DNA from 4 places in the Deefgea piscis genome. Region 4 is predicted to be linked to each of the others. Evidence: predicted binding sites of a transcription regulator. Region 4 holds the regulator's gene; each other region holds the start of a gene.
The links. Region 4 encodes FNR, which switches genes on or off when oxygen is low (the NO sensors DNR and NnrR bind a similar motif). Its sites were predicted from a motif close to TTGATNNNNATCAA; they were not measured.
Positions count from the first base shown of each region.

Region 1: the regulator FNR is predicted to act here: its motif matches at 1,545-1,558, upstream of K4H25_RS05960 (DUF3149 domain-containing protein).
Region 2: the regulator FNR is predicted to act here: its motif matches at 1,995-2,008, upstream of K4H25_RS01680 (biotin/lipoyl-containing protein).
Region 3: the regulator FNR is predicted to act here: its motif matches at 1,907-1,920, upstream of K4H25_RS09145 (GbsR/MarR family transcriptional regulator).

Region 1 is NZ_CP081149.1:1,273,558-1,280,933, reverse strand. It holds gene K4H25_RS05980 (argininosuccinate synthase) at 1-200, shown strand, start outside; gene K4H25_RS05975 (DUF2788 domain-containing protein) at 364-564, shown strand; gene ppnP (pyrimidine/purine nucleoside phosphorylase) at 587-898, shown strand; gene K4H25_RS05965 (YajQ family cyclic di-GMP-binding protein) at 916-1,479, shown strand; gene K4H25_RS05960 (DUF3149 domain-containing protein) at 1,611-1,775, shown strand; gene K4H25_RS05955 (ArnT family glycosyltransferase) at 1,862-3,487, opposite strand; gene rpmE (50S ribosomal protein L31) at 3,581-3,790, opposite strand; gene rho (transcription termination factor Rho) at 3,879-5,135, opposite strand; gene trxA (thioredoxin TrxA) at 5,266-5,592, opposite strand; gene radA (DNA repair protein RadA) at 5,703-7,058, opposite strand; gene flgL (flagellar hook-associated protein FlgL) at 7,117-7,376, opposite strand, start outside.
Region 2 is NZ_CP081149.1:346,162-353,537, reverse strand. It holds gene ylqF (ribosome biogenesis GTPase YlqF) at 126-1,031, opposite strand; gene K4H25_RS01680 (biotin/lipoyl-containing protein) at 1,486-1,971, opposite strand; gene K4H25_RS01675 (acetate/propionate family kinase) at 2,655-3,845, shown strand; gene K4H25_RS01670 (BPSS1780 family membrane protein) at 3,990-4,724, shown strand; gene K4H25_RS01665 (diacylglycerol kinase) at 4,708-5,109, shown strand; gene K4H25_RS01660 (DUF2721 domain-containing protein) at 5,141-5,557, opposite strand; gene K4H25_RS01655 (LytR/AlgR family response regulator transcription factor) at 5,547-6,317, opposite strand; gene K4H25_RS01650 (sensor histidine kinase) at 6,320-7,315, opposite strand; gene K4H25_RS01645 (YifB family Mg chelatase-like AAA ATPase) at 7,373-7,376, shown strand, end outside.
Region 3 is NZ_CP081149.1:1,963,642-1,971,017, reverse strand. It holds gene K4H25_RS09150 (TonB-dependent receptor domain-containing protein) at 1-1,405, opposite strand, end outside; gene K4H25_RS16950 (hypothetical protein) at 1,406-1,528, opposite strand; cobalamin riboswitch at 1,535-1,754, opposite strand; gene K4H25_RS09145 (GbsR/MarR family transcriptional regulator) at 1,953-2,513, shown strand; gene K4H25_RS09140 (cytochrome ubiquinol oxidase subunit I) at 2,523-3,854, shown strand; gene K4H25_RS09135 (cytochrome d ubiquinol oxidase subunit II) at 3,857-4,882, shown strand; gene K4H25_RS09130 (hypothetical protein) at 5,050-5,301, opposite strand; gene K4H25_RS09125 (GNAT family N-acetyltransferase) at 5,694-6,146, shown strand; gene K4H25_RS09120 (DUF6268 family outer membrane beta-barrel protein) at 6,424-7,308, opposite strand.
Region 4 is NZ_CP081149.1:2,232,230-2,239,605, forward strand. It holds gene K4H25_RS10340 (sulfite exporter TauE/SafE family protein) at 1-262, opposite strand, end outside; gene hemN (oxygen-independent coproporphyrinogen III oxidase) at 279-1,688, opposite strand; gene fnr (fumarate/nitrate reduction transcriptional regulator Fnr) at 1,849-2,595, shown strand; gene K4H25_RS10355 (hypothetical protein) at 2,643-3,311, shown strand; gene rlmB (23S rRNA (guanosine(2251)-2'-O)-methyltransferase RlmB) at 3,430-4,173, opposite strand; gene K4H25_RS10365 (HDOD domain-containing protein) at 4,350-5,219, shown strand; gene K4H25_RS10370 (antibiotic biosynthesis monooxygenase family protein) at 5,222-5,545, opposite strand; gene K4H25_RS10375 (GNAT family N-acetyltransferase) at 5,551-5,994, opposite strand; gene tldD (metalloprotease TldD) at 5,996-7,376, opposite strand, start outside.

The DNA.
Region 1 (7,376 bases), 960 kb from region 4:
TTAATGGCTGGGTGCGTGTGAAATTGTATAAAGGCAATGTGATTGTGGTGAGTCGCGACTCAAAAACCAACTCACTATTTGATATGAATATCGCCACTTTTGATGATGACGGCGGCGCTTACAATCAAGTCGATGCCGGTGGCTTTATTAAATTGAACGCCTTACGGATGCGAATTGCCGGCCGTTTAAATCAAAAATAATGGTTGTCGACTACGCCGATCTTTCTTCAAACGGAGTACGGCGTAGATGCAATAAGTAGTACAACAAGGTAACACAATTACTTATCGACTTAACGGCTCGGAAAATTCTGAGCCGTTTGCATTCCCCTAATCGAGATAACAAATGCTAGATGCCTTCTTAGCAATGGATGAAGAACAATTCACCACGCTTTCGGTGACCATTTTATGCAGTGCTTTAATCATCTATATGGGTTTTATCATTTACAATCTTGCCAAAGAATCAAAAGCAGGCAAATACGGCACCATTGTGCTGTTCTTTGTGCTTGGCTTTGGCATGCTCGGTTTTATTGCCAAAGAAATTCTATCGAAAGTATTACTCAAATAAACTGCTTACCAAGGAAGTCACTATGAGCCAATTTGATCAAGTTTCTGTTTTAAAGCAAGGCAATGTCTATTTTGATGGCAAATGTGTCAGCCATACTGTTTTGTTTGCCGATGGCAGCAAAAAAACCATCGGTGTTATTCAACCGTCCGCACTGACTTTTAATACCGGCGCAGCTGAAATCATGGAAATTGTTGCTGGGGTATGCTCAGTTAAACTAGCGAACGAAAGCACTGCAACAACATACTCTGCTGGTCAATCTTTCAGCGTTCCAGCGAACTCAAGCTTTGATATTGAAACCATCGAAACGCTGCATTACGTTTGTCATTTCGCCTAATTCATTGCATGTTTCAAGTGAATCAAGACTTGATTCACTTGAATTTAAAACCTATTTTATTTATTCATCATCCTGCGAGCCTTAATATGCCTTCTTTCGACATTACCTCTGCCACCGATATGGTCGCGCTAAAAAATGCGATTGATGTGGCGGCAAAAACCATTATTAATCGTTACGACTTTAAAGGCACCAGTGCCAAAGTTGAACTGAACGAGAAAGATAAACTCATCACTTTACACGGTGATTCAGATTTTCAACTCGATCAAATTAAAGATATTGTTTTCCCAGCCCTAGAGAAAAAAGAAGCCGATAGCAGCAAACGCCTAGAACAAGGCGATGTGCAAAAAGTATCGGGTAATAAAGTCAAACAAACGCTAACCATCAAAGATGGTATTGACCAAGAATTAGCCAAAAAAATCATTCGCATCATTAAAGATTCAAAACTGAAAGTGCAAGCGGCGATTCAAGGCGATGAAGTCCGCATCACCGGTAAAGATCGCGATGCCCTGCAAGGTGTTATTGCTTTAATGCGCCAATCGATCAGCGATTTTCCTTTGCAATACCAAAATTTCCGTGACTAATTTGCCAAGTAAGTTGTGGTAAAAATTGTGGCTTGTCGAGAAAATCCAATCAAAACAAGCCACATTTGACCCTTATCAACATCAATGACAAGACAATAAGATTAGATAGTGTTCATCACTAGGAGAACACTATGGAAAATACCCCGCTTGCCAATATCCTAACTTCAACCATCGGTATATTGAGCCTTTTTACTATCGGCTTTATCATTGCCATGGCGATTTATCTCTATATTTATGTGCAGCGCCATATCAATGCTGAAATTGCCGAACAAAATTCCAAACAAGATCAAGTTTAAATTGCTCGATTTTTGTCACCCCAATCAATAATGCCGAGTTAAATTAGAACTCGGCATTATTTTATTCTGCAGAATGCAAAGACAAATCAGCGCGAGTAAAGCGAAAAAACCTCGCGATGTTCACCCAAGCGATGTCCGGTCCAAATAAAATCTTTAGCATTCTGTTTGGCTTCATTTTGTAGCAATGTAAATGAACAATGATTCCCCGCCCTCGCATCAAACTGAAGATCAGTAAAATAAACCATCGCCGCGATCGGATCTTTTGATAGCTGAGAAACATCAATGCAAGCCTGTGGATAAGGCTTCATAGCTTTAACCAAACCTGCAGCAACTGGACGATACGACTTACCAGCATCGATCCACGTCTGAAACAAGCCAACCATCAAACCAATTACCAGCGTTAAGCCACAAGTCCAATTGACTAAGGCACGCCGACCAATTGGCCGCTTACGAAACAACATGCGCCCCCATAGCAGGGTGACAACGATAGCAAATACCAAACCCAAGCCTAATGCAGGCATTGGCGCCGAGCTGTATTTTTGCAAGTAGTCGCCCAAGCCCACAGGAAATCCAGTCGCTAAAGCCAGCCAAGCCATCCACACGAAGATTGCCGCCAGACCCAAAGTGAGCAAGCTAAACCAATTTAATGCTGCTGCTGCCCCTCGCCTTAGCTCATCAACACCAGCACTTGCAATCAAAGCCAAGGTCACCAAAAGCGGCAAGATCAATGCTTCACTAGTCTTACCCGACAAAACAATAAATCCAAGCTGGGCAATCAACATGGTTAATAATAATTGCCAGCGCGGCTGCAGCATTTCATGTCGAAATAAGTAAATCGACCATGCCGCAAGTGGCAATGCAGGCCAAGCAAACCACACTAAAACTGCAGGTAAAAAACCAAATTCATGTCCAATTGCAAATGAGCGCGCGCCACCAAAAACACCCCACGCATAATAACGCCACCAAGTTTGAAATAATTCACCGGAGATATTTTGCAGCGAATAGCCCCACAACGCAGCAAAAGGCAATGCAATAATGAGCGCAGTAACCAGCGTTACCAGATAACTCATTTTTCGCCACTGCGAAAACAGCAATAAAAGCGATGAGATGCAGACTGCTAATAATGCATCGGCCCAACTAGCGCCAGTCAACAACACTAAAAACACCAACGCCAAGATCACACCAGCGCGCAATGGGCGCTTCATCGCCAAGGTCAAGGCATAGGCCAGCCAAGCAAATGCAGCCAACACCACGACCGCAGGTGACACATGATGCCCCCACAAAGGTAAGCCCAAGCAACCCAATAAAATAATAACGGCCATACGGCCAAAGCGTCGACCAAACAAGTCACGAGCAGCCAAGCCCGTTCCCCACATACCCAGCCCCATCCATAAGCCAGTACTTAATCGAGCAGCATCGTGGGCGGCAATACCAAACCAAGACAAAGCATTGGCCAATAGCGTGGCCACCCAATAATAAAGTGGCGCTTGGCTAAATTGTGGAATCTCAGCAATCGACGCAATAGTCCAATTGGAATGGCGCATAAAATAGGCCACAATGGCCATACTGGTATTTTCATCAGGCTTCCAAGGGTCATGCCCAACGAGCCCGGGGATAAGCCAGAACAAACAAAGTAACAACAAAAGCCAAGGTTTATCTTGAGTTTGCCCTGCTTGGGGTGCCGATTTTAGATTCGCTTGATAGGTCAGCATGTCATATTCAATCAATTTATTCGAAATAATTTTGGCATAAACCAATAAAAAAAGGCAGCTGAAAAGCTGCCTTTTTTTATTTCTAAATCTAAATTAGCGCGTGAAACGAGCAAATTTAGAATTGAATTTCTCAATACGGCCTGCCGTATCAACGATTTTTTGCTTGCCAGTGTAGAATGGATGGCATTCAGCACAAACCTCAACGTGCAAGTCTTTGCATAAAGTAGACTCAGTTTTAAATGCATTGCCGCAAGAGCAAGTCACGTTGATTTCTTCGTAATTAGGGTGGATACCAGCTTTCATGATTTTTTCCTTAGGTTATCGGGCGCCGGGGTTTTGCCGACGCTGCAAAGCATGGGATTATCGCAAAACAATCCCCAATCTGCAAGAATTAACGACGCATCGAGTCAAAAAAATCTAAATTCGTTTTTGTCGACTTGAGTTTATCCATCAAAAACTCCATCGCTTCCAGATCGTCCATCGGGTAAAGTAATTTACGTAACACCCAAATACGCTGCAACTGCTCTGGCTTGATCAGGAGTTCTTCACGGCGCGTGCTTGATTTATTGATATTAATCGAAGGGAAAATTCGCTTTTCTGCCATTCGGCGATCAAGTTGAATCTCGTTATTACCCGTACCTTTAAATTCTTCGTAGATCACATCGTCCATACGACTACCGGTATCTACCAAAGCCGTCGCGATAATGGTTAAACTACCACCTTCTTCAATATTTCGAGCGGCACCAAAGAAACGTTTTGGTCGCTGTAAAGCATTGGCATCAACCCCGCCGGTTAACACCTTGCCTGATGACGGAACGACCGTATTATACGCACGCGCTAACCGGGTAATCGAATCAAGCAAAATCACCACGTCTTTTTTGTGCTCTACCAAACGTTTCGCTTTTTCAATCACCATCTCAGCGACTTGCACATGGCGTGTCGCTGGCTCATCAAACGTCGACGAAACTACTTCGCCTTTCACTGAGCGCAACATCTCGGTCACTTCTTCAGGACGCTCGTCAATCAGCAATACAATCATCACGACTTCGGGGTGATTGGCAGTAATTGCATGTGCAATATGTTGCAGCATGACTGTTTTACCGGTTTTAGGCGGCGCCACCAGTAAGGCGCGCTGTCCTTTACCAATCGGAGCCATCAAATCGATAACACGACCAGTGATATTTTCTTCCGCTTTAATATCGCGTTCTAATTTCAAACGTTCAGTCGGAAATAAAGGGGTTAGATTTTCAAACAGAATTTTATGCTTAGAGGCTTCTGGTGCATCGCTATTGACGCGATCAACCTTAACCAAAGCAAAATAACGTTCGCCGTCTTTAGGAATTCGAATTTCGCCTTCAATCGAATCACCAGTATGCAAATTAAAGCGACGAATCTGGCTTGGGCTGACATAAATATCATCAGGACCCGCCAAGTAAGACGTATCTGGACTGCGCAAGAAGCCAAACCCATCCGGCAGCACTTCGAGCGTACCTTCACCGAAGATACTCTCCCCTTTTTTTGCACGATTTTTAAGTAAAGCAAAAATCAAATCTTGCTTACGCATGCGGTTGGCACCGTCAATTTCAAAACTAATCGCCATTTCGACTAATTCAGTGACGTGCAGATGTTTTAGGTCAGACAAATGCATAAATAATTACGCTTAAAATAATATAAAAGGGGAGGTATTACGGAAGTTCTAGAAGGGGTAAACAGTGATGTGATCACATTTAACACATCACTGCTACTTTTTTGAAGCGTATATGTATTTAACTGCAGTGTCAAATATTACTATCAATAAATGCAGTCAACTGCGATTTCGACAACGCGCCAACCTTCGTCGATTTCACTTCCCCGCCAACAAAAAGCATCAACGTTGGAATACCGCGAATACCAAACTTAGGTGGTGTTGCTTGATTTTCATCGATATTTAATTTTGCCACTTTCAACTTCCCAGCGTACTCAAGCGCGATGTCATCCAAAATTGGCGCAATCATTTTGCACGGACCACACCATTCTGCCCAGTAATCAACCAGTACCGGCTCTTGAGCTTGCAGCACTTCAACATCAAAACTTGCATCAGTAACGTGTAGGATATTTTCACTCATTAGGATTCTCCAATCTCATAAAAGCAATTAAGCTAAGCAAAATAGTAACAAATAACAGCAATTGATTCTTTAGTTAATGCGGTCAAAAGTCATTATTTCAAGCATTTTTATCAAAAAGCAGCAGCAACCGCCTCATCCAAGCGCTCGACAGAAATCACCGTCATTCCGTCAATGGGCTGCCGAGGTCGATTGGCTTTAGGCACAATCGCATGCGTAAAACCCAATTTAGCTGCCTCTTTCAGGCGTTCTTGACCACGCTGCACAGGACGCACTTCACCTGCCAAGCCAACCTCACCAAAAACGACCATTTTTGCAGGCAAGGGCTTATTTTTTAATGACGAAACAATGGCGAGCAGCATTGCTAAATCGGCTGCAGGCTCTGAAATTCGCACCCCACCAACGGCATTAATAAACACGTCTTGATCAAAGGCGACAATACCAGCATGGCGATGCAATACAGCCAACAATAAAGCCAATCGATTTTGCTCAACGCCAACCGCCAAACGCTTTACCTGCGGAGAATGGGCATCATCCACCAAAGCCTGCACCTCTACCAACATCGGCCGAGTTCCTTCTTGCGTGACCATAACACAAGATCCAGCCACGGGCTCCGCGTGCTGACTTAAAAACATCGCAGATGGGTTGGAAACTTCGCGCAAACCTTTATCAGTCATGGCAAAAACGCCCAACTCATTCACTGCGCCAAATCGATTTTTAATCGCTCGAATCAAACGAAAACTCGAATGCGTATCGCCTTCAAAATACAAAACCGCATCGACAATATGCTCAAGCACGCGTGGCCCAGCAATGGCACCGTCTTTGGTCACATGGCCAACGAGGAGTACTGAAGTGCCATGCCGCTTGGCAAAACGAGTCAGCTGCGATGAACATTCTCTAACTTGTGCCACACTACCCGGTGCACTGCTTAGTGCTTCAGTAAACATGGTTTGAATCGAATCTATCACCACGACTTTAGGCACTTCGGCAGTCAGGGCTAATAATATTTTTTCCAAACTGATCTCAGGATAAAGCCGCACCTTCGCCGTTGGCACCCCCAAACGACGTGCCCTCAATGCAATTTGCTGTGCTGATTCCTCACCACTAACATACAAGACAGCCTGAGTTTCAGAGAGTTTGGCTAAAGCTTGCAATAACAGCGTTGATTTACCAATACCTGGATCACCACCAATTAACACCACACCGCCGGGCACTAAACCGCCACCCAAAACCCGATCGAGCTCTTCCATTTGGGTTGGAATTCGCGGCACTTCTTCGGCGTTCACTTCCGAAAGATTTTTAATCGCGCCATCGGCAGCTAATGATTGAAAACGCCCTGTTGCCGCTTTGTTTTCAACCACACTTTCTTCCAGCGTATTCCAGTCGCCACATTGCGGGCATTGCCCTTGCCACTTTGGCGATGTACCGCCACACACACGGCAAACAAAAGTCGTTTTTACTTTACTCATACAATCCAAATCAAAACGGCTCGCACTGCGAGCCGTTTAAAAACCCACAAAAAAATTACTAAATATATTTAAACAAGCTTAAGTCTTGCACCTGAGCAAAACTTTTACGCGTGGCATCAAGCACCATCTGATTCTCGGCAAAATCACTGATGGCCGCGGCATAATCGAGCCCCTCGAGCGCCGTACGCGTCTTAGTGTATTGCAATTTCATGTCTTCAGTGGTGTCTTTTACTGAATCAGTTTCATTCATTCGAGCGCCAAGATAGGCCTGACTCGTCACCACACTACCCAGTGAATTCGATAAATTCGATAAGGCGG
Region 2 (7,376 bases), 1.7 Mb from region 4:
CAGACAAAACCCTTTAAAATAAAGATCTACAGCGATATACCTACACCAAAGCTAGATAATGCATGCCGAGTTACATATTATGTGATGTTACATTCAGCAAGTACATCAGTGCCAACGAATACAAATCAATCTTCATCTTCAGTTTCAAGTTCGTCAGGAAGATCATCCCCCGAACCTAAATCAACCCCGATAAAGTCATCAGGTACTTCTAAAGTCATTCGACCAATCGCTTTGCTACGGTAATCCGTGATAATTAAATCAGCTGTTTTTTGTTCATCAATCACACCACCAGCCATCAAAGCGCCACGTTTACGACCAATCAAATTAAACAACTCATCCACACTACCATCCAAACTACTCAATTTATAGCGTGCCATCAATTCTTTAGGGTAGCGCTCACGTAAAGTTTCAATCGCAAAATAAGCCACCAAAATTTCATCATACGCATTGCGACCAATTGAGCCGCCCAAAGCCAAGCGAAAACCTGAAGGTTCATGCTCAACTTTAGGCCACATTAATCCTGGCGTGTCATACAAAATAACCCCATCAAGCGTTTCAATCCGCTGCTGAGACTTAGTAACACCGGGGGTATCTGCAACACGCGCCACTTTTCGCTTCGCCAGCGTATTTAATAAAGTCGACTTACCAACGTTAGGGATGCCCAAAATCATCGCTCGCAACGGCTTTTCAGCATCATTACGAAACGGTGCTAATTTTTTGCACAAGACAGCGATCTGTTTAATAGCCGCTTGCTTGTTGTCTTCGCCCATCAACAAGGCTTCAGTACCAGCTTGCTGGCGGAAATAGTTCAACCATAACTGACTTAACTTAGGATCAGCCAAATCTGTTTTATTGATAATTTTTAAAGCTGGACGTTGCCGATGCAAACGCAACTTCTCAATCATTGGGTTACTACTGGACAAGGGCATACGTGCATCCACGATTTCAATCACCATATCCACCTTGGCCATTGTCTCTGCCACTTTCTTCTGCGCCACATGCATATGACCCGGAAACCACTGAATTGCCATCAAACACCCCCAATAAAAGCCGCGATTATACGCTTATTCACACAACCCTATACAAATCAATCACTTAAAATGTGGGGAAGTCCACGATCAATGTGGATAAGTGTTACCCACAGATCAAAGCTAAAACTCAACACATATTATCCACAGCAGGAACAAGGACTATCAGCACCCATGTGGATAACTTAAAATGTTGATAAATATAGGTTTATCGAGTTATCCACAGAATTTCTGATCCTTATCTATTACTACTATCTTTTACTTATCAATATATATATAAAAAACAAACGCTTCAAAACATGATCACCTTAAAATTCGGGAGATCTAAAAACATATATAAATCAATAACTTATAAACAATTTTAAATTTAAGCTATAAAAATCAATGACTTAAAACTTGCAACCAACAAACATCAATCCAAAGTGAAATACCAAATACATATTTTGAAACAGACAAGCTATGCTAATAATTTCCTCAACTGCTGTAATTTTAATAATTCATGCTTAACAAATAATTCAACTTCTTCATTACCTATATAACCAGTTATACAATTTGGAGTTACTAAACTTAAATCAACACCTAAACGAGAAGCTAAACTTGCTGCAGAAGGTATTATCAATAATGAATTTTCAATATCTATTTGTGTTGAATCTTTGTAACCAGATTGATCTGCAATATCTAAAAACCCAGTTGGCAATTCTTCAATTTCCATTGATAATAATAAATCACCGCTATTAATATCATCACCAATTTTAATAAATAAATAACTAATTTGACCATCCTCAATTGCATTAATATAAATATGTTCATTGTTTTTAGTTAAGGATATTAGCAATTCATTTTTATGTACAAATTCACCTAATTTAATATTAATATTAGTTACTTTAAAAGCATCTGATAAATCCGGAGCACAAATAAGATGCGTAGTGTAATTAGTATTCATTTTTAACGATGACCTTCAAGACCTTGATATTAACCAAGTTATTATAATTTTCACGGTTTATAATGCTGTTAATTTTATGAGTTATGCAAACGACATCTTTTAAAAATCAAGTAAAAACTAGATCAATATCAGAAGCTAAGCACATACATTCATCAAGTTTAAACTTTCAATTTATGTAAAATTTACCGTAATTGTAGAGCTAACTGCTAATAAAAATGATGAATCAAGTGCTAACTTAATGATAAAAAGAATAGCTTTGTTTAAAAATATTGAATAAAAACAAATAGATAAGGTTGATTTTAAAGCTTCATATCACTACTGATATGCCACAATTTACTTTGCATAGCCTACAAGTGTTTGCCAAACTACACGTCATAATAAGTAAGTGACTGTAGTTCGCTGTAAATCTGGATTAAACCTTACATATTTTAAGAAGTACTATTTTGCGCAATCAAGAAATGTAAGTAACTTACAATAAAATTGCAATTTATGCTGTAAGAATTTATATGAACTATACAAAATCATAATATGATGCAACTTAATAACTATTTGCATAATTAAGTTTCTATATGTTTATATTTAATAATTTTTTAAAATTAGTTTAAGTAGTATGGCCTTCAAGGTCTTGATTTACTAGGTTTATAGATCAATACCCTTCGTTATTTTTTAATTTGGAGTAAAAAATGAGTGAATTAGTTTTAGTTATCAATGCAGGTTCTTCAAGTATTAAATTTTCATTATTTGAGACTAGCGCAGCTGATCCTATCGTCTTATTTAAAGGCCAAATGGAAGGTTTGTATGTAGAACCAAAATTTAGTGCAAAAGATGCAGCTGATAATAAAGTAGCCAATGAAACATTACCTAGTGATGCGCCAAAAAATCACGACTATGCTTTACGCTATATGCTCAACTGGTTGGAATCACGCATTGAAGGACGTTCAATTGCAGTTATTGGCCATCGTGTAGTTCATGGTGGAACCACTTATTCAAAACCTGAACTTGTGACACCAGAAGTGATTGCTGGTTTAGAAGCTTTGATTCCTTTGGCACCTTTGCATGAACCACATAACATCACACCAATTCGTGTCCTTGAAGAATTATTGCCAAATGTGCCGCAAGTCACTTGTTTTGATACTGCATTTCACACGACTCAACCTGAATTAAACCAATTATTTGCACTACCGTATGAATTCTCACAAAAAGAAGGCATTCGTCGTTATGGCTTCCATGGCTTGTCATATGAATATATTGCCAGCGTATTGCCAGAAATTGATACTCGTGCCGCAGAAGGTCGTACTGTCGTTGCTCATTTAGGTAACGGTTCTTCAATGGCTGGTTTACTTGGCGGTCGCTGCCAATTAACAACGATGGGCTTTACTGCATTAGATGGTTTGCCAATGGGTACTCGTTGTGGACGTATTGATGCGGGTGTTGTATTGCATTTGATGAACCATTTAAAAATGGATGCAAAACAAATTGAAACCTTGCTATACAAAGAATCTGGTCTGCTTGGTTTGTCAGGTTTCTCTAGCGATATGCGTGATCTAGAAAATTCAGATTCGCCACGTGCAAAATTAGCAGTTGATTACTTTGCAAGCAGTGTAGTTCGAGAAGCTGCTTCTTTAGCTGCGGCGATCGGTGGTATTGATGCTTTAGTATTTACTGCTGGTATTGGTGAAAATGATGCAAATACACGTAAAGCAGTTTGTCATCAATTGCGTTGGTTAGGTGTTGAGCTTGATGAAGCGGCAAATGCGGTACGCTCTAGTGAACCACGCCGCATTTCTTTAGCTGATAGTAAAATCGCAGTTTATGTGATTCCAACGAATGAAGAACTAATGATTGCTCGCCAAGCATTGGCTTGCATCGCATAAATTTATAGTATTTTAATAAAAAAGCCGCTGATTTCAGCGGCTTTTTCATGTGAGCTTCATCTTTATCTGGCAAGATACAGGCTTAAAAAAGATCTAATTTCAGTTAGGATGTGGGGATTAACCTTTTTTAACCAGGTAATAAGTATGTTAGAACAAGATAATGTAATCGATGTAAGTATTGAACCAAAAAAAATACCCGCAATACAAGGTTGGTATTGGATTGTGAATGCATTTAAATTATTTAAACAAGCACCAACAATCTGGATTAGTATTTGTGGCGTTTTTGTGGCGCTATTTTTTGGTATTGCTTTCTTACCTGTAATTGGTGGGTTTATTTCTACTTTGCTTGGGCCGGTTTTTTTAGGTGGTATTATGTGGTCGGCAAAAAAACAAGCAGATGGAGAAATACCAGAATTAATTGATTTGTTTTCAGGATTTAAATTAAGATTTTTTGAATTAATAAAAGTTGGTGTTTTATATATGTTCGGTACCATATTTGTTATGGTATTGATGACTGTGCTATTTGCAATATCGTCTTTTTTTGGTTTTCTTTCGATCAATAAAAACATTCAAATTATTGAGCAGATTGGTGTAATTTGGCCTTTGTTAATCGTTGTATTATTTGCTTTTTTAATTGTTTATAGTGCTTATTTTTATGCCCCAACTTTAGTGATGTTGCAAGGAATGAAAGCTAATGAGGCAATGAAGTTATCATTTCTAGCTTTTTGGAGAAATTGGCAACCAATCTTAATCATGTCTATGATTGGCGGTGTATTTTTATTTTTAGCAATATTGCCAATGTTTTTAGGTTTAATTATTGCATTACCAGTAGCTTTATTAACTAGCTATATTTGTTATGTTGATGTATTTGAATCTTAACGGGAGAGAAAGAGTGAGCGAAAGCCCCTTTAAAGGTAAAACAGGCGTAAAACGAGTATTAAATGCATTAGGTTATTCAATTGATGGATTAAAAGCAGGTTGGATAAATGAAGCGGCCTTTCGTCAAGTCAGTTTGTTAGCGATTGTTGGTATTCCATTATCTTTTTTCCTTGCTATGCCGGCATGGGCTCATGCGATTATTGTTGCAAGCCATTTAGTTACTATGATAGTTGAATTGCTAAATTCAGCGATTGAAGCGGCTGTTGATCATACTTCTTTAGCTAAACATGATTTAGCCAAAAGGGCTAAGGATTTAGGTAGTGCAGCACAATTAGTCTGTTTATTTAATTTAGCAGCAATGTGGATTTTAGCTTTGTTAGCATAATAAAAAACGGGCTTTAGCCCGTTTTTTATAGTTATTTTTTAGGATTTTTTATTTCATCTTCAATATCAGACAATAAAATTTTTAATGCTGAATCTGATACCATGACTTCTTGTAAGCATAATATTAATGATCCTATCATTAATATTAAACTAGCAACAAATAATCCCTGCGCTAACTGATCTAAGTTTATGGCCATAAAAATCATTGAAATAATACACAGTAATAAACTAGTAATACCAAAAGCTTGCATATAACGAATAAGCCATACTCGTTTTCTTAAATTAGCTAACTGACGCAAAATATTATCATGCGGATTACTGCGGTGATGATCATAAAGCTGACGAATAATACTTGAAATAGTTAAAAATCGATTGGTATACGCCAGCATTAACAAGGAAATAGCAGGAAATAATAATGAAGGGGTATTGATACTAAAATTATCCATCATGACCTTTTTTGAAGTCTTTAATAATATGTTGTTGGCGACGACTCACAGGTAATCGCTCTGGCACATCACGTAATATCACAACCCAATGCGCTTCGCCCCCAGTTTGCACTTCGCGTTCGAATCCAGCGATATTATCGCGAGAGACTAAGCAATTGCGATGTATTCGGACAAATTTTGATCCAAATTCATCTTCTAGCTTAGTTAACGAATCTTCAAGTAAGTATTCACGGTCACGAGTACGTAGTGTGATGTATTTTTGTTCTGCTTTTAAAAAGCGAGCTTCACTCACAGGAATTAAGTGAACGCGTCCGCGTTCAGTCACACTGAAATGACTACGTGCACCTTCGATAGTTTGATTGTTGCTTGGTATATGATGTTGTTGTTTTTGTTCTACGACTCGTTTTAATGCTGTAAGAAGACGATCTTGTCGTATTGGCTTGAGTAAATAATCAACCGCACGTACATCAAATGCAGCAACGCCATAATCTTCAAATGCAGTTGCAAAAATAACTGCTGGTGGTTTTGCTAAATGCATTAGTTTTTTAGCCACCTCAATTCCACTCATTTGCGGCATTTGGATATCTAAAATCACCACATCAATGTCATGCTCAGCAATTTGCGGTAGCGCACTCATACCATTGGTTGCTGTGCCAATGACCTGATTTGGACATTCTTGCGCACAATCATTTAGAAGGTCCTGCAATCGGTTGAGTGCCGGTAGTTCGTCATCAACGAGAAAGAGTCGTAACGCAGTATTCATTGTTAAAGCTCCCGATAGGGCAGCATGATATGTATTTGATAATAGTCGTTTCCTGTGGTGATGCTGAGATTTGCTTCGGCATCATAATAAAGCAGTAAACGCTCGCGTACATTCTCTTGTGCCATGCCATTACCGCGTCGTAGCGGCGTACTATTTAAAAGAGGATTTCGAATGTTGATATGTACTTCCTCACGCACTCGAAATATATTCAATTGAATAATCCCAGGTTCGATATTTGGCTCAATACCATGATAAATCGCGTTTTCTAGCAATGGTTGCAGAATCAACGGTGGGATCAGGGCGTTTTTAGGCATCTTGTCGATATGCCATTCAACTTGTAAGCGATCACCTAAACGTACCTTTTCAATTTCAAGATAACCTTGCGCCAATTCTACTTCGCGCGCCATTGTGGAAAGACCTGTCTCTGTACCCATTGCTACACGAAAGAGTTCTGACAGGTTTTCTAGCAGCCGCTCAGCTAATTTTGGCTGACTTCGTATTAAAGATAGCACCGCATTCAAACTATTAAAGAAAAAATGCGGTCTTATTCTTGCCTGTAAGGCGACAAGTCTGGCTTCAGCCAAACGCGGTGATAGGGCACGAATCCAAAGTTGGTAATAATGCAGCAGCAAAAAAGTCACGCTGAGCGTAATAAACTCAAAGCGCCAAGGTACAACGCTCTGGTCAAGCGGAATTAAATTTTGAAATAGCTTTGATATGCTAAACGCGACGCAGAAAACCCACAGCAATACAGTCATCACAGCATTTCGGTAGTTCATTTTTTGTAGTTGTGCACTCACTACTGCTAGCCCTGCTAATGAAATAAGTAGGACAGGTTCAACCCATAAACTAATTTCGGTGAGTTTGTTTATCCATTCATTCCAGCGATTAATACTAATAAATACATAAATCAAGACGCCTAAATGCACTAAGACTAAGGCGCGCAACACTACGCCTAAATTTCGGAAATTAGGCATTAAAATCGTTGATTGTTCCATTAAATCTGATTTTCCTGCTTACACTGTATGAATTAGCATAGCATTTGTGAATCAATCATGT
Region 3 (7,376 bases), 270 kb from region 4:
TGGTAACTTTATTTTCATACACAGTCAACGAGCTTTGGAAGCGATTATTGGCAAAGCGAACAAACACTTCCTTGCTATTAGATTCTTCAGGCTTAACGTTTGGATTACCTGAACCTGGCCAATACAAATCATTAAAGCTTGGTGCTTTAAATGCCGTACCCATCGTGGTACCGAGCGACCAATCGTCGTTCATTTGCCAAGCCAAACCCAGCGTACCGGTGTTGTTACGGCCGTATTGCGAATTGTCGTCGCTACGACCATTTAATTGCAGCGTTACATCTGACACCGTCACCAAATAACCCGCCAACAGGCTATTAATCCGGCGATGATTGACGCTGTAATTGGTGTCGCTAGTGACTTTTTGCCCTAGCGTTTCAGCGCCCACTTGCACTGTACCGCCCAAAATCGACACATCATTCACCCACGACAATAAGCTTTGCTGGGTTTTGATTTTGCTGACTTTGTCTTGATAATTCGTCGCCGAGAATGGGGTGTAGTTGCGGCCCTCATCGATACTGGTACCGGCTTTTAAATGGCTAGTCCAGATGTCGTTCCATTGGTTTTTTGACCAAACATTGGCGCTACCATTAAACGATTTGTCGCGATAATCGTAGCTTTGCGCGACGGGTTTAAACGCAGCATTACTGATTGAGCCGTCGTAATGATTTTCACCCCAAGCACCCAAAGCGCTTACGCCAAAAGCATGCTGAGCGTTGATTTTATGCTGGGCCGCCAGCGACAAACTGTTATTTTCATAACCGTCTTGATCAGGATTGTAATTGCTGTTTTTGGGATTCACGATGGCGTTGACGCCGTCGGTTTTAAAATGCGCCGCAGTGATTGAATAGCGCGTTGCGTCATCCCCACCGGCTAAAGTCGCTTTGGCATCGACGGTATTGTGATTGCCATAACCGATTTCAACACTCGATTGAGCCTTGCCTTGGCGCGTAAAAATCTGAATCACGCCGCCAATCGCGCCGCTACCATATAAGCTGGCGGCTGGGCCGCGTAAAATTTCAACCCGCTCAATTTGATCTAATGGAATATTTTGCAGCGATGCGCCGCCCAGTGTGGCCGAGCCAAAATTAATCCCGTCGATCAACACCAAGGTTTGCGAATTATTGGCGCCGCGTAAGTAAACCGAAGTCGATTTACCCGGGCCGCCCAAATTACTAATTTGAATGCCAGGTTGGCGTGATAAAACTTCTTGTAAGCTTGAATTGCCTTGTGCGGCAATGGCTTCACGATCGAGTACGGTGACATCACCGACCACTTCACGCAGTGGCTGCGCAATGCGCGTTGCGGTCACGACTACGTCGTCGAGCTGGGTGACTTCGGCCATCGCAGGAATGGTGGCTAAGGCCGACAAAATCAATAGGTATGTTTTGCTAATGCTGGTATTCATTTAGGTCTCCGGCAATACGCCCGTTGCATATTGCATATTAAAAACAGGAAACCGCGCAGAACACATCACCATCGCATCAACGACAAAGACCATTCCGCCACGGCGTCCCTGCCAGTGCGTCAATCTCGCTCAATTGCGAGCAACAAGGCCGGTCTCCGGGCTAATCAGAAAAATACATCGCCTTCCCGCCATTTGGGCAGTGGCTCAAGCCAAACGCATCGATTAATGCGCTGTGCTTAGTGATGTATCCACACTGAATTACCGTTGCAGGGGCAGCACAGGTTTTAAACCTGTTTCCCGTTTAAATTAATCGCTTACACGATCAATCACCTTGAATGGCGGGCATTGTAACGTAAACACCACGTAGCCACCTTTCTGGAATATGACTATTGCTTATTTTGAAAATAGTGCCGCGCAAGTTACGACATTAAAACAATATCTTAGCCAGCATCCGTCGGCCGAAATTGATTTTCTAGATTGCAATATTTTTCTGAGCAGAATATGATTTACATCAAATTTCACAAATTACTGAAAATTCAAAACATACATGAACCTCACTCCTTTGATTCAATCGTTTGTGCTGCACTTTGGTGAAATGGGTAGCCGCTGGGGCATTAATCGCACCGTTGGACAAATGTACGCCCTGCTGTTTGTCAGCGAAAAGCCACTCAACGCCGATGAAATGGCCGAGGCACTGGGTTTTTCCCGCTCAAATGTCAGCATGGGATTGAAAGAGTTGGAGTCTTGGCGACTGGTGAAATTGCAGCATTTTCCGGGGGATCGCCGCGAATACTATTCAACACCCGAAGACGTTTGGGCGATTTTTAAAACGCTAGCGGACGAAAGAAAAAAACGCGAGGTTGAACCGACTTTGTCGATGCTACGCGAAGCACTGATGGAAACGCCAGCCAACGAAGCCGAGCGCCATGCACAAGCCCGAATGGGCCAAATGCACGATTTGATTGACCTAACCACTAGCTGGTTTAGCGACATTCAAAAATTAGACGTTGAAACACTAAAAAAATTGATGACGCTGGGCGCTCAAGTGCAAAAGTTTTTAGAGTTTAAACAGAAATTATCATTCCCTCGCGCCAGCGAGAAAGAGTAAGGAATCACCATGCTGCCCGAAGCCACCGGTCTACTCGACCCGATTGTATTAGCGCGAATTCAATTTGCCGCCAATATCACTTTTCATATTTTATTTCCAACGATTAGCATCGCTATGGGCTGGGCACTGCTGTTTTTTAAACTGCGCTTTAATGCCACTGGCGAGCAAAAATGGCTGGATGCCTATGGCTTTTGGGTCAAGATCTTCGCGCTGACTTTTGCGTTGGGCGTAGTGACCGGCATTACGATGAGTTTTCAATTTGGCACCAACTGGCCGGGCTTTATGAAAACCGTCGGCAATATTGCGGGGCCACTGTTGGCGTATGAAGTACTAACGGCGTTTTTCCTTGAGGCGACGTTCTTGGGCATCATGTTGTTTGGCCAGAAAAAAGTTAGCAATCGAATTCATACGCTGGCCACAGTCTTGGTTGCCGGTGGCACTACGCTGTCGGCCTTCTGGATTATCGTGCTCAATTCTTGGATGCAAACGCCAGTTGGCTTTGAAATGATTAACGGCCAAGCACATGCCACCGATTGGTTAGCGATTATTTTTAATCCTTCAATGCCGTATCACCTAAGCCATATGCTAGTCGCGTCGGGCCTGACGGTAGCGTTTTTACTCGCGGGCGTATCTGCTTTTCGCTGGCTTAAAGGCCAGCGGGACGCCAGCATTATGGCGTCACTCAAAACCGGTGTTTTTCTTGCTGCGGCATTGATTCCACTGCAAATTTTGATCGGCGATATGCACGGCATAAATACGCTCAAACATCAACCGGCCAAAATCGCCGCCATTGAAGGCATTTGGCATACCGAACGCGGTGCACCGCTGACTTTGTTTGCACTACCGAATGCAGCAACCCAAAGCAATGATTACGCGATTGCGATTCCAAAACTCGCCAGCTTGATCTTAACGCACGATCTGAATGGTGAATTGCAAGGCATTAGCGAATTTGCAGATCACCCACCGGTGGCCAAAGTATTTTGGAGTTTCCGCGTGATGGTTGGCGTGGGCATGTTAATGCTCTTGGTGAGCTGGCTCGCGGCATGGCAATTGCGCGGCGGCAAAACCTTGTCGCCTATGGTGTGCAAGCTTTTGATTGGCATGACGTTTAGCGGCTGGGTCGCCACCGTAGCTGGCTGGTATGTGACTGAAATTGGTCGTCAACCTTGGCTGGTGTATGGCGTACTTAAAACCAGCGATGCCGCGTCCAACGTTGGCGGCGGCATGATTTTAAGCACCTTAATCATGTACCTTACGCTGTACGCCTTCTTACTCGTTTCTTATATTTCGGTGGTGTTTTACCTCGCTAAGAAAGCAGGCCACCCTGCTCAGGAGCAATAATCATGTTGAGCACAATTGATTTGGCCTACTGGCTGCCGGTGATTTTTGCTGGCTTGATGGTGGTGTCGATGTTCGCCTATGTCGTTTTAGATGGGTATGATCTTGGCGTAGGCATTTTGCTTGAGCTAGAAACCGATACCAAAGAAAAAGACAAAATGATCGCGTCGATCGGCCCGTTTTGGGATGCCAATGAAACCTGGCTCGTACTGGGTGTGGGCCTGTTACTGGTGGCCTTTCCTTTAGCACACGGCATTATTTTAACCGCGCTGTATTTACCGGTGGCGCTGATGTTATTGGGTTTGATTTTGCGCGGCGTAGCGTTTGATTTTCGCGTTAAAGCGCGAGCCCATCATCAGCCACTGTGGAATCGACTGTTTTTTGTCGGCTCATTACTGGCCACCGTTTCGCAAGGTGTGATGCTGGGTCGCTACATCACTGGCTTTGCGCCGGGCTGGGGCGCCTGGGGCTTTGCACTATTGGTTGGCGTAAGTTTGGCCGCAGCGTACGCCTTATTGGGCGCGGGCTGGTTGTTGATGAAATCAACCGGCAAGTTGCAGCAGCGCGCGATTGTTTGGGCGCAAGGCAGTTTATGGATTGCCATTTTGGCAACGGTGTTGGTGTCGGTAGCTACACCGTGGATTAGCCCACGCGTATTTGCGCTATGGTTTTCAGTGCCTAACGTATTTTTGCTCGCGCCAGTGCCATTAATGACGGCGATTTTATTTGCTGTGATCGGCTTTGCGCTGCCGCGCTTGGCGCAGCGCCAAAGAAACGGCAATGATAATTTTTGCTGGATACCATTTGCCGCCACGGTGGGCATTGTTTTACTGTCGTTCTTTGGCTTGGTGTTTAGTATTTTTCCGCACTTGGTCATCGATCAACTCACCATCTGGCAAGCCGCGAGCAGCCCAGAAGCCTTATTGATTATGTTCTGCGGCGCAGCGCTGGTGTTACCGACGATTATTGGCTACACGATTTATTCTTACTATGTATTTTGGGGCAAAGCAGGCGAGCTCAGCTACGACTAAAGCATCGCGATATTTTCGCCGGTTTAAGCCATCCTGCGGGATGGCTTTTTTAACGCCCTCTTCTTTTTGATCTCATTCAATATCCACCTATCAACTCCGGCATCAATCCATGGATGCTGAACTTGCTGCGGGGATTTAACTCAATCCGTAAAGATCGCGCACCCAAACTAAAAACCTTGGCGCAGGCGCAGCCGAGCATCCTTCGCCGCAGGCGAAAAAACAAATCTCCGTAGGAGAAAACGGCCTTTTTCGAGGATTTTTCGTTTTTTTTCGCCAAAGGCGAAAAACCAAAAAAAAATTTTTCTAGCTTCGCCACTCAAACCTAAACCAGGGTTGCGCGGGCGGCGCGGCGGGCGGCAGCGGCACTTTGTGGGGTTTGCTTGTGCAAAGGGTTTGCGCACGCGGAACGAAGTACGCAATACAAAACGCCACGCGGCACCAACAGATCATCCAATCACCCAGCGGCACCCCGCGTGCGCAAAATTTGCACATCCTACGCAGCGACTTTTTCGCCATAGGCGAAAAACCAAAAAAATTTTTCCAGCTTCGCCACTCAAACCTAAACCAGGGTTGCGCGGGCGGCAGCGCGAAAAAACCCAGCAACAGCACGATATCAATGTCAGCTTTTGACTTTTTCCCTTGATGGCGCAGCCATCTTCGCCACAGACGAAACCCAAAAAAAATTTTCAGCTTCGCCACTAACACCTAAACCAGAGTTGCGCGGGCGGCGCGGCTGGCTGTTGCTGCCCCTACAATTTCCAATGGCTGATTTTGCATGTAAGATATGGTATTTATCTGACCACCTTCGACGATGAATCAACATTTAATCCGCCGAGCCACCGCCAGCGATGCAACGCATATTGCCTTGTTACTCACGCAACTGGGCTATCCCGCCAGCACAGATGAAGCCGCTCAACGTATTGCGTATATGGCAACGCCAATGAATGCACTATTTGTTGCCTGCACAAAAGAGAACAACACCCCGCGAGGGTTAGTGGGCATCCATCTTTTGCCCATGCTGCATTGCAGCGCCCTACTCGGCAAAATCACTGGGCTGGTCGTCGAGACCACATCTCGCGGCCAAGGCGTAGGATCTGCGTTGATGCAGGCGGCAGTTGATTTTGCCACTGAGCACCAAGCACCCAGAATCGAAATCATCAGTGGCAACCATCGACCTGAAGCCCATGCTTTCTACCGAAAATTGGGCTGCGTGGCCACCGAGCAAACCAAATTTAATCTACTCACGCCGGTACACAGCGCATAAAAAAGCGCCATCTTGATGATGGCGCTTTAACTTAAAAGCAAAATTTGCAGCAATCGGCGACAGAAGAAACCAATCAATCCACCAATGCCGATCTAGATTGCATGGCCCTCAAGCAAACCACTTAGCCAAGAGGTATTTGGTTATAAAGCACATTGAATAAGCATTGCAGTAATATACCTAGTTTAAATTTTCATGCTTATCTTTTAGATCGTCGGCTAAAGCCGACCCTACAAGACCATTGGCTTTCTAAATACACAATATAAGGGCAAAGTTTTGATTAAAACCGCCCCGTCAAACTCAGCCCCAAAAATGGCATCGTGCCATAGCTTTCACTAATCAAGGCATCACCTTGCTGATTGCGGATTTTAAATTCGCCATTCAGTGCCGCACCGGCATAAAAATCTAAGCGTGTGCTGGGCGCAAATTGATAGCCAGCGCGAACAAATAAGGGCACCGAGTTGTTTTCTAAAATGCCATTGGCGGCAATGGGGTTATCACTGGCTAAGCGAGTTTGATAACTGCGCCATGTGCCACCGGCGGCAAAATCCCAAACACTCGAGGCTTTCCACGACAACTCCAAGCCTGCAGGGCCAACGGGACCAGCGACAAAGGGGTTTTTTAAGGTCAGCTGATCGCTGATTTGCCAATTAAGTAATACAAACGGAAACACCACGTTTTCATCAAAACTCTGCCACGCGCTCACGCCTAAACCCAGCATTAAGCGCGGCGAGAAATAATGCGCCACATAGGCATTGCCGCCCCAATTGATACTTTCGCCCTGATCAGCTCCCGCTTCGGCAGCATATTGCACACCGGGCGTTACGCCAAAAATCCAACCGTCGGCAGTTACAAAACGATAAGGCATTGAGAGTTCAAGCCGATTTAAATCTTGCCACGGCGTTTTTCCGCCCCAAGCCACTGGCGCGTCAAAATGCCATTGCTGCTGACTGGCGTTCAGCGCCAAACCAAGGCTGTGCTGTGCATCAATTTGCTGATTCACGCTCAGCGACGCGATCAGCCATTCGCTACTAACTTCACCGCCAGCATCTAAATCCGCATTGGGCATCACCACCGGCGTTACGCTGTAATTGATCGTCGCTTCACTCGCGACGGCGCACCATGGCAATAAAGCCAAAAGTGCCGTGATTAAGGTTTTTTTCATTCAAGAAATCGATATAAAGTAAGAATTTGCTCGCGAGTTTAGCGACACCTTTTACGCAACGCGATTTA
Region 4 (7,376 bases):
ATATATTGGCCAAAATAAACAAAATTGATTTTAATGCCTGCAACTGACCCAGCGCAGTAAAGCTCGCGATGCCACCTAATATGCCGCCGATAACAACATACCCAGCCAAACGGCCAAAATTAAAGCCCAAGTCATACAGCAACCTTGGGCCTTTGGGTAAATTGGCACTAAACGCCCCGACAATACCACCGCACATCCCTGCGCAATGACCACCACCAAGTAAACCTGCTAAAAACAAAGCCAGCCAATCTAATTCCAGCATACCGCGCCACAAGCCATTAAATCAGTTGAGAATACCTTGCTTTAGTTGCTTTTGTCCGTAAATACGCATCAAACACCATCGCAATCGAACGAATTAACATCCGCCCCTTCGGGGTTACTACGATGGAATCCACTTCCAAGACCAATAAGCCATCTGCGGCCAAAGGTTTTAGCAACTCAAGCTCTTCAGCAAAGTAATCACTAAAATCAATCATATAACTGGCTTCAAACGTTTGAAAAAACAATTCAAACTGACACATCAAGGCCTGAATCACCGCGCGGCGCAGCGCATCATCCCGATTCATAGTTAGGCCACGCTCAATCGGAAATTCGTTTACTGCTAGCTTGGCGTAATATTCTTCTAAAGTTTTTACATTTTGGTAGTAGTTCGCGCCAACCTTACCAATCGAAGACACGCCAAATGCCAGCAAATCACAATCGGCATGCGTTGAATATCCTTGGAAATTTCGTTGCAAGCGACCACGACGCTGCGCAACCGCCAGATCATCATTGGGTAGCGCAAAGTGATCCATGCCAATTAAGACATAACCGGCCTGAGTTAATTGCTCGATTGAATTTTGTAAAATATCGAGCTTCACTTCTGCAGACGGCAACTCATCCGCATTAATTCGGCGCTGCGGCATAAAGCGCTCAGGCAAATGCGCGTAGTTATATAGCGCAATACGATCTGGCTTGAGCAACAGCACGCGATCAATCGTTTCTGCTAGCGACTCCGCAGTTTGTTTTGGCAAACCATAAATCAAATCAACGCTGACTGAGCGAAAGCCATGCATTCTAGCCGCTTCAATCACCGTGCGAGTTTCTTCCTCTGACTGCACGCGATTCACCGCAATCTGCACCTCGGGATTAAAATCTTGAATACCCACACTCATTCGGTTAAAGCCCAATTGAGCCAAATGCTTAATTGTCTCTTCACCGACTTTACGAGGGTCAATTTCAATGGAATATTCGCCAGTTTCTAATAAAGTGAAATGGGCATTAACCACATCCATCAAACGCTGCAGCTGGGCATGCGACAAAAAGGTCGGCGTGCCGCCACCTAAGTGCAATTGACTCACTTTAGGTCGATTCGGCAACAAATCACCGTACATCTTTATCTCTTGCGTGAGATAATCGAGATATTCATCGGCTTTAGACTGATCTTTAGTAATAATTTTATTACAACCGCAGTAGTAACATATCGTATTACAGAACGGCAAATGGAAGTACAATGACAAAGGCATCGACAAGGCGCCAGGCATGCGCTGACTTAAGCAGGCCGAATGCGCCTCTTGGCTAAGACCAGCGACAAATCGATCCGCAGTTGGGTAGGAGGTATATCGAGGGCCTTTGCCATCGTAACGCACAATTAACTCACGATCGAAATCAATAGCTGGCGCAGTAATGTTTATTTTTTTCGAGATCATGATCTTTCCCAGTAACTTTGCTTTGGTCGCAGGATAAGATGGACCTGCAGAATAAAGTTTGATCTAAATCAGATAAAATATAACATCCCTCTTTATAGATAGCTGGTTTTGCTTTACAACAGCTGCTGAAATTATCATTCAAGCGTACATCGAGCCTTATATGATTCAAAATATTCAAATCCGCGAACTGACACCTCGCCACCTTCGTCAATCATGTTCTAACTGCAGCTTGCGTGAACTTTGCCTCCCTATCGGACTGAACCCCGAAGAAATGCAAGAGCTCGATGCCATTATCACGCAAGCTCGACCGATCAAACGCGGTGAAGCACTTTACCGTGCTGGTGAACCCTTTAAATCGCTCTTTGCCATTCGCGTTGGATTTTTTAAAGCCAGCGTGATTTCTGAAGACGGCCGCGAACAAGTCACCGGCTTTCATATGTCGGGCGAATTAATGGGCATGGACGCGATTAGTTCAGACTTTCATACTTGCGACGCCATCGCACTCGAAGACAGCGAAGTGTGTGAACTGCCCTTTGGTGAGATTGAAGAATTAGCCGGTGATGTGCCACTCTTGCAGCGCCACTTATATAAAGTGATGAGCCGAGAAATCGTTCGCGACCATGGTGTCATGTTGCTATTGGGCAATATGAAGGCAGAAGAACGTCTAGCTGCTTTTTTGCTCAACCTATCGCAACGTTTTGCTATTCGCGGCTACTCTTCTACTAGCTTTCATCTGCGGATGACGCGTGAAGAAATCGGTAGCTACCTCGGACTCAAACTTGAAACCGTTAGCCGAACGCTGTCAAAATTTCAAGATCAAGGCTTTATCAAAGTTCAAAATCGCTTAATTGAAATCATTGATGGTGACAGTTTGAAAAAGCTGTTGAGCAACTGCCAAGGCGAATAATCTCGCACGGGCTGCCCAACCCATAACGGCAGCCCAATGGAGCTACAATGCATTACACCATCGTCGCGCCACAACCCCTACAAGCATTGCTCGCACATCGACTCAAGCATTTCGCCACAATTGACTATCAGTTTTGCGACAAAACCAAATCCCAGCCGGCAATGATCTTTGTCCAAGCCAATCCCCACGCAACGCCCAACACCTTCCAAGCTGATATTGAACTACTGGCCCTACCGGCATTACAAGCACCAGAATACGGCTTTATCTTTGCCGCAGCGGGATCATTAACGGCACTACAAAGCACGGCCCCTTTACTCGATGCACTCGCCCCTATTGCCAATGGATGGCTACATATTGGTGACTTTGGCGCCGCTAGTTTTGCACATCGCGCGTGGCAAACAATAACTGAAAGCGCATCTAAAGAAAGCTCCGCTTTTTGGCAAAAAATCCCAAATCTACCCACGCCTATTCCGCTCAATCAAGCGGAGTTCATTACTGAGCTCGCCAAGCAAATGGGTGAACAGCAACAACAATCCATCGTACTACAACAGCTTGCCAGCGAGTTTCTCAGCCAGCAGCCAGCACACGATTTCCAGCCCTACTCTCCACTACAACGCCAATATTTTGGCCCATGGAGCCAAACCAATACCTCGCCAGCACAGCAATTAGCCAACTTCATTTTGCAAATCCCCACGCAATACACGCCAGCCAATTGAGCACAAAAAAATAGGTATTGCAATACAGCGCTTATTGTATAAAGTCTGCATCGCAATACCTATTTAATCATTCCAACTTTCAGTCAAACACACTCAAACCAAACGCAGCGATTGCTACTTACTTGGCCATCACCCGCTGACGACGGCTTTCAGACAAGACAATCCCTGCCGCTACCGACACATTCAAACTCTCTACCGAACCATACATAGGAATCGATACCAGACTATCACAAAGCTCACGCGTCAAACGGCGCATGCCTTCACCCTCATTACCCAACACCCAAGCAATCGGCCCAGTTTGGCCATAATGGAACAAATCGCACTGACCATCGGCCGCAGTACCCACCACCCAAATGCCACGTTCTTTTAAGTCGCGAATCGTTCGCGCCAAATTAGTCACCATCACATACGGCACGACTTCAGCGGCACCACAAGCCACTTTAGATACTGTCGCCGTTACGCCAACACATTTATCTTTAGGTGCAATCACCGCATGTACGCCCATGGCATCGGCGACACGCAGACAGGCACCCAAATTATGCGGATCGGTAATCCCATCTAAAATCAATAAAAACGGTGGCTCATCTAAATCATCCAATACATCTTCAATCGACAAATAGCTTTTTTCAGTATCAATCAGCGCCGCGACACCTTGATGACGTACATGACCAGCAATACCATCCAAACGTGCACCATCCACTTGAACCAGTTTTACATCTTGTAATTTCACGGTTTTCAGTAAATCTTTCATCCGTGGGTCGCTACGTTCACTATTAACGTAAACCTCTAGCACCGAGTCGGGAAAACGCCGCAAGCGCGATGTGACAGCATGAAACCCATGAATAATTTTATTTTGCGACATACGCACATTTCCTAAAAAAGCCGAGATTCGCAATTTTACGGGGTTTATGCAAAAAAGACTGTAAATAAGACATTCTGAGCGCGAGAATACGCTCATTATTTTACAGCGAAGGCAATACTCAGTTAAATACATACTATTCTTAAGGTACTTCAACAACAAAATAGCATCAACTTTCCATGACCATGACAGCAACTGAAAACAAATCCAGCACTGAGCTCAGAGACCAATACCTCGCGATGCTAGAGGATATTGCCAAAGAACTCGATGGCAATACGATTTTCCCTGTTTGCTTTGATATTTCAATCCAAATTGGCGCGGCGATGAAAGACCCCAATGCTTCGATACAAAAAATCGCCAGCGAAGTAGAAAAAGACCCACTCATCACCACCAAGCTGCTCAAGCTAGCCAATTCTGCTAGCTACAATCCCTCAGGGCGCGCCATTGTAAATATCGAAAATGCCGTGATTCGACTAGGAATGGGCGTCGCACGTTCGGCAGCACTGGCTTGTGCAATGGATCAACTATCTCGTTCCGCACAACTCGCCCCCTTTGAAGCGCAATCTCGACTTTGGTGGCAACACAGCCTTAAAACTGCAGCCATTGCGCGGGTACTTTGCAAACACCTCGCGCCGCGCCTTAACCCAGAAGTCGCTTTTTTAGCTGGACTGGTTCACGATTTGGGCGCTTTTTTTATGCTCGATCGCGCAGGCAGAAACCCAGAGCTACTCGAAAGGCCTAAAACCGTGGAATATTTAGTCGCGCAATGGCATGACAGCATTGGCACCGTGCTGCTTGATACCTTGTCACTACCCGAAGAAATCATCGAAGCGGTCAGAGACAATGACTTGCCTCGCCCACCGACCACGCAATTAAGACGCCTAACTGATGTAATTTACGTCGCCAATTTATTCGCCGGTGGACTGGAAGAAATCAACAAACAAGATCTGCCTGAGGCCTTTGTTCCCACCGAGCTCAACGACCCGCAATACACCAATTTGATCAATGAGATGAACGAAGCCTGTCAAGAAATTCTGAGTGTGTTTTAAGTCTAATTGGCAGCACACGGATGGCTGATTAACGAGTCACCGTAAGACCTGATAACTTGTGCAATAACGACTTGATAACCTGACAGCCATTGCGCGTAACGCGCCTTTGCCTGCAAATGCAATGGATGCTGCATCAACGCTTTTAAGCCCGCTTCAGATTGCCAATAATAAACATTACAAATCCGTCCGCTCTCTACATTTTGCCAAGCCTCCTCGCCCAAATAACCCTCGGTTTCCTTAGCGGCCTGAGCAATCTGCTGGTCGAGTTGATGAAATTCTTCGTCAAATTGTTTAGGGTCAAAAATAAAGGTTGCGGAATAAATCACGGCACTCAGCCTTTTTGCATCGGTACAAAACGAATCCCTGACGGGCTAACTTGGTCGGCACCGCAAGGCATAAAGCCGTAGCGCATATACGCCATCACACTGTTCACACTGGCGCTCACCGTTTGCAGCGGTGCATCTTGCTCAGCAGCCTTAATTAAAGCGCGGCCAACGCCGCGACTTTGCATTTCAGGCAGCACAAACAACATGGCGATATGCTGTGATGACCTTACCTGTAGTACACCAATGATCACATCTTGAATCAAGGCAATATACGTCACCGAATGCCGCGCATCGCGACTGGCAATTTCATCGGCAGTCGACAAGCGGGCAAACGTAGCCACCCCAGCAGGTGGCTGATACTGCACGGCCAAATGCGCAAAAGTCGTTTGCACTACCTCTGCGGCACGCTGATATTCATCGGCGACAATTTTACGAATCACCAATGCCATCTTAACCCCCGGTACCACCCACTGTTAAACCACCGTCAATTCGCATTGTGGGTTGCCCCACGCCGACCGGCACGCTTTGCCCATCTTTACCGCACGTCCCTACACCTGGATCGAGCGACAAATCATTACCCAGCATCGACACTTTAGTCAGCACATCCGGACCATTACCAATCAGCGTGGCGCCTTTTACTGGGTACAGCATTTTCCCGTCTTCGACCCACCATGCCTCAGCTGCAGAAAACACAAATTTGCCGCTGGTAATATCCACCTGACCACCACCGAAGTTCACTGCATACAGTCCGCGCTTAATCGATGCAATAATTTCTTGCGGATCTTTATCGCCATTTTCCATCAAGGTATTGGTCATGCGTGGCATGGTGATATGCGCATAGCTTTCACGGCGGCCATTGCCCGTTACCGGTTGCCCCATTAGGCGAGCATTGAGACTGTCTTGTAGATAGCCTTGTAAAATACCGTCTTCAATCAATACCGTGCGCTGCGTTGGATTGCCTTCATCATCGACATTGAGCGAACCACGGCGATCACCAATCGTGCCATCATCCACTACCGTAACGCCGGGCGCAGCAACGCGCTGGCCGATTTTTCCCGCAAAGGCCGAGCTGCCTTTGCGATTAAAGTCACCCTCTAAACCATGGCCAATCGCTTCGTGCAGCAAAATACCCGGCCAGCCATTACCTAACACCACCGTCATCTCGCCTGCCGGTGCCGGTCTAGCATCTAAATTGAGTACCGCCTGATCCACCGCTTTTTTGGCGTAATCGAGCAAGACCATGTCGGTAAAATAACCATAATCAAAACGACCGCCACCACCGGCACTGCCTTGTTCACGTTTGCCATTGGCTTCGACAATCACATTGATCGACAAGCGCACCATAGGTCGCACATCCGCCGCACGATGGCCATCGTGACGCGCGATATACACCAGCTCATATTCACCCGCTAAGCTTGCCATCACTTGCACTACGCGCGGATCGAGACTGCGCGCCAATTGCTCCAATTTTTCCAACATCGCCACTTTGGCCGCTTCGTTTAAACTCGAAATAGGATCTGTTGGGGTATAGAGCTGACGAGCATTATGTTTTGTGACATTGCGAGCAATACCCTCACCACCTTGCCGACCAATCGCCCGAGTGGCGTAAGCGGCTTGGGTCAGCGAGGGCAAGCTAATATCGTCCGAGTAAGCAAACGCCGTTTTTTCACCTTGAATTGCCCGCACACCCACGCCTTGGTCAATGCTAAAGCTGCCTGATTTCACAATCCCTTCATCCAAACTCCACGCTTCAGAGCGGCTGTATTGGAAATACAAATCGGCGTAATCAATTTGGTGCGTCATGATGTCGCTAAAAACTTGGCTGAGCGCC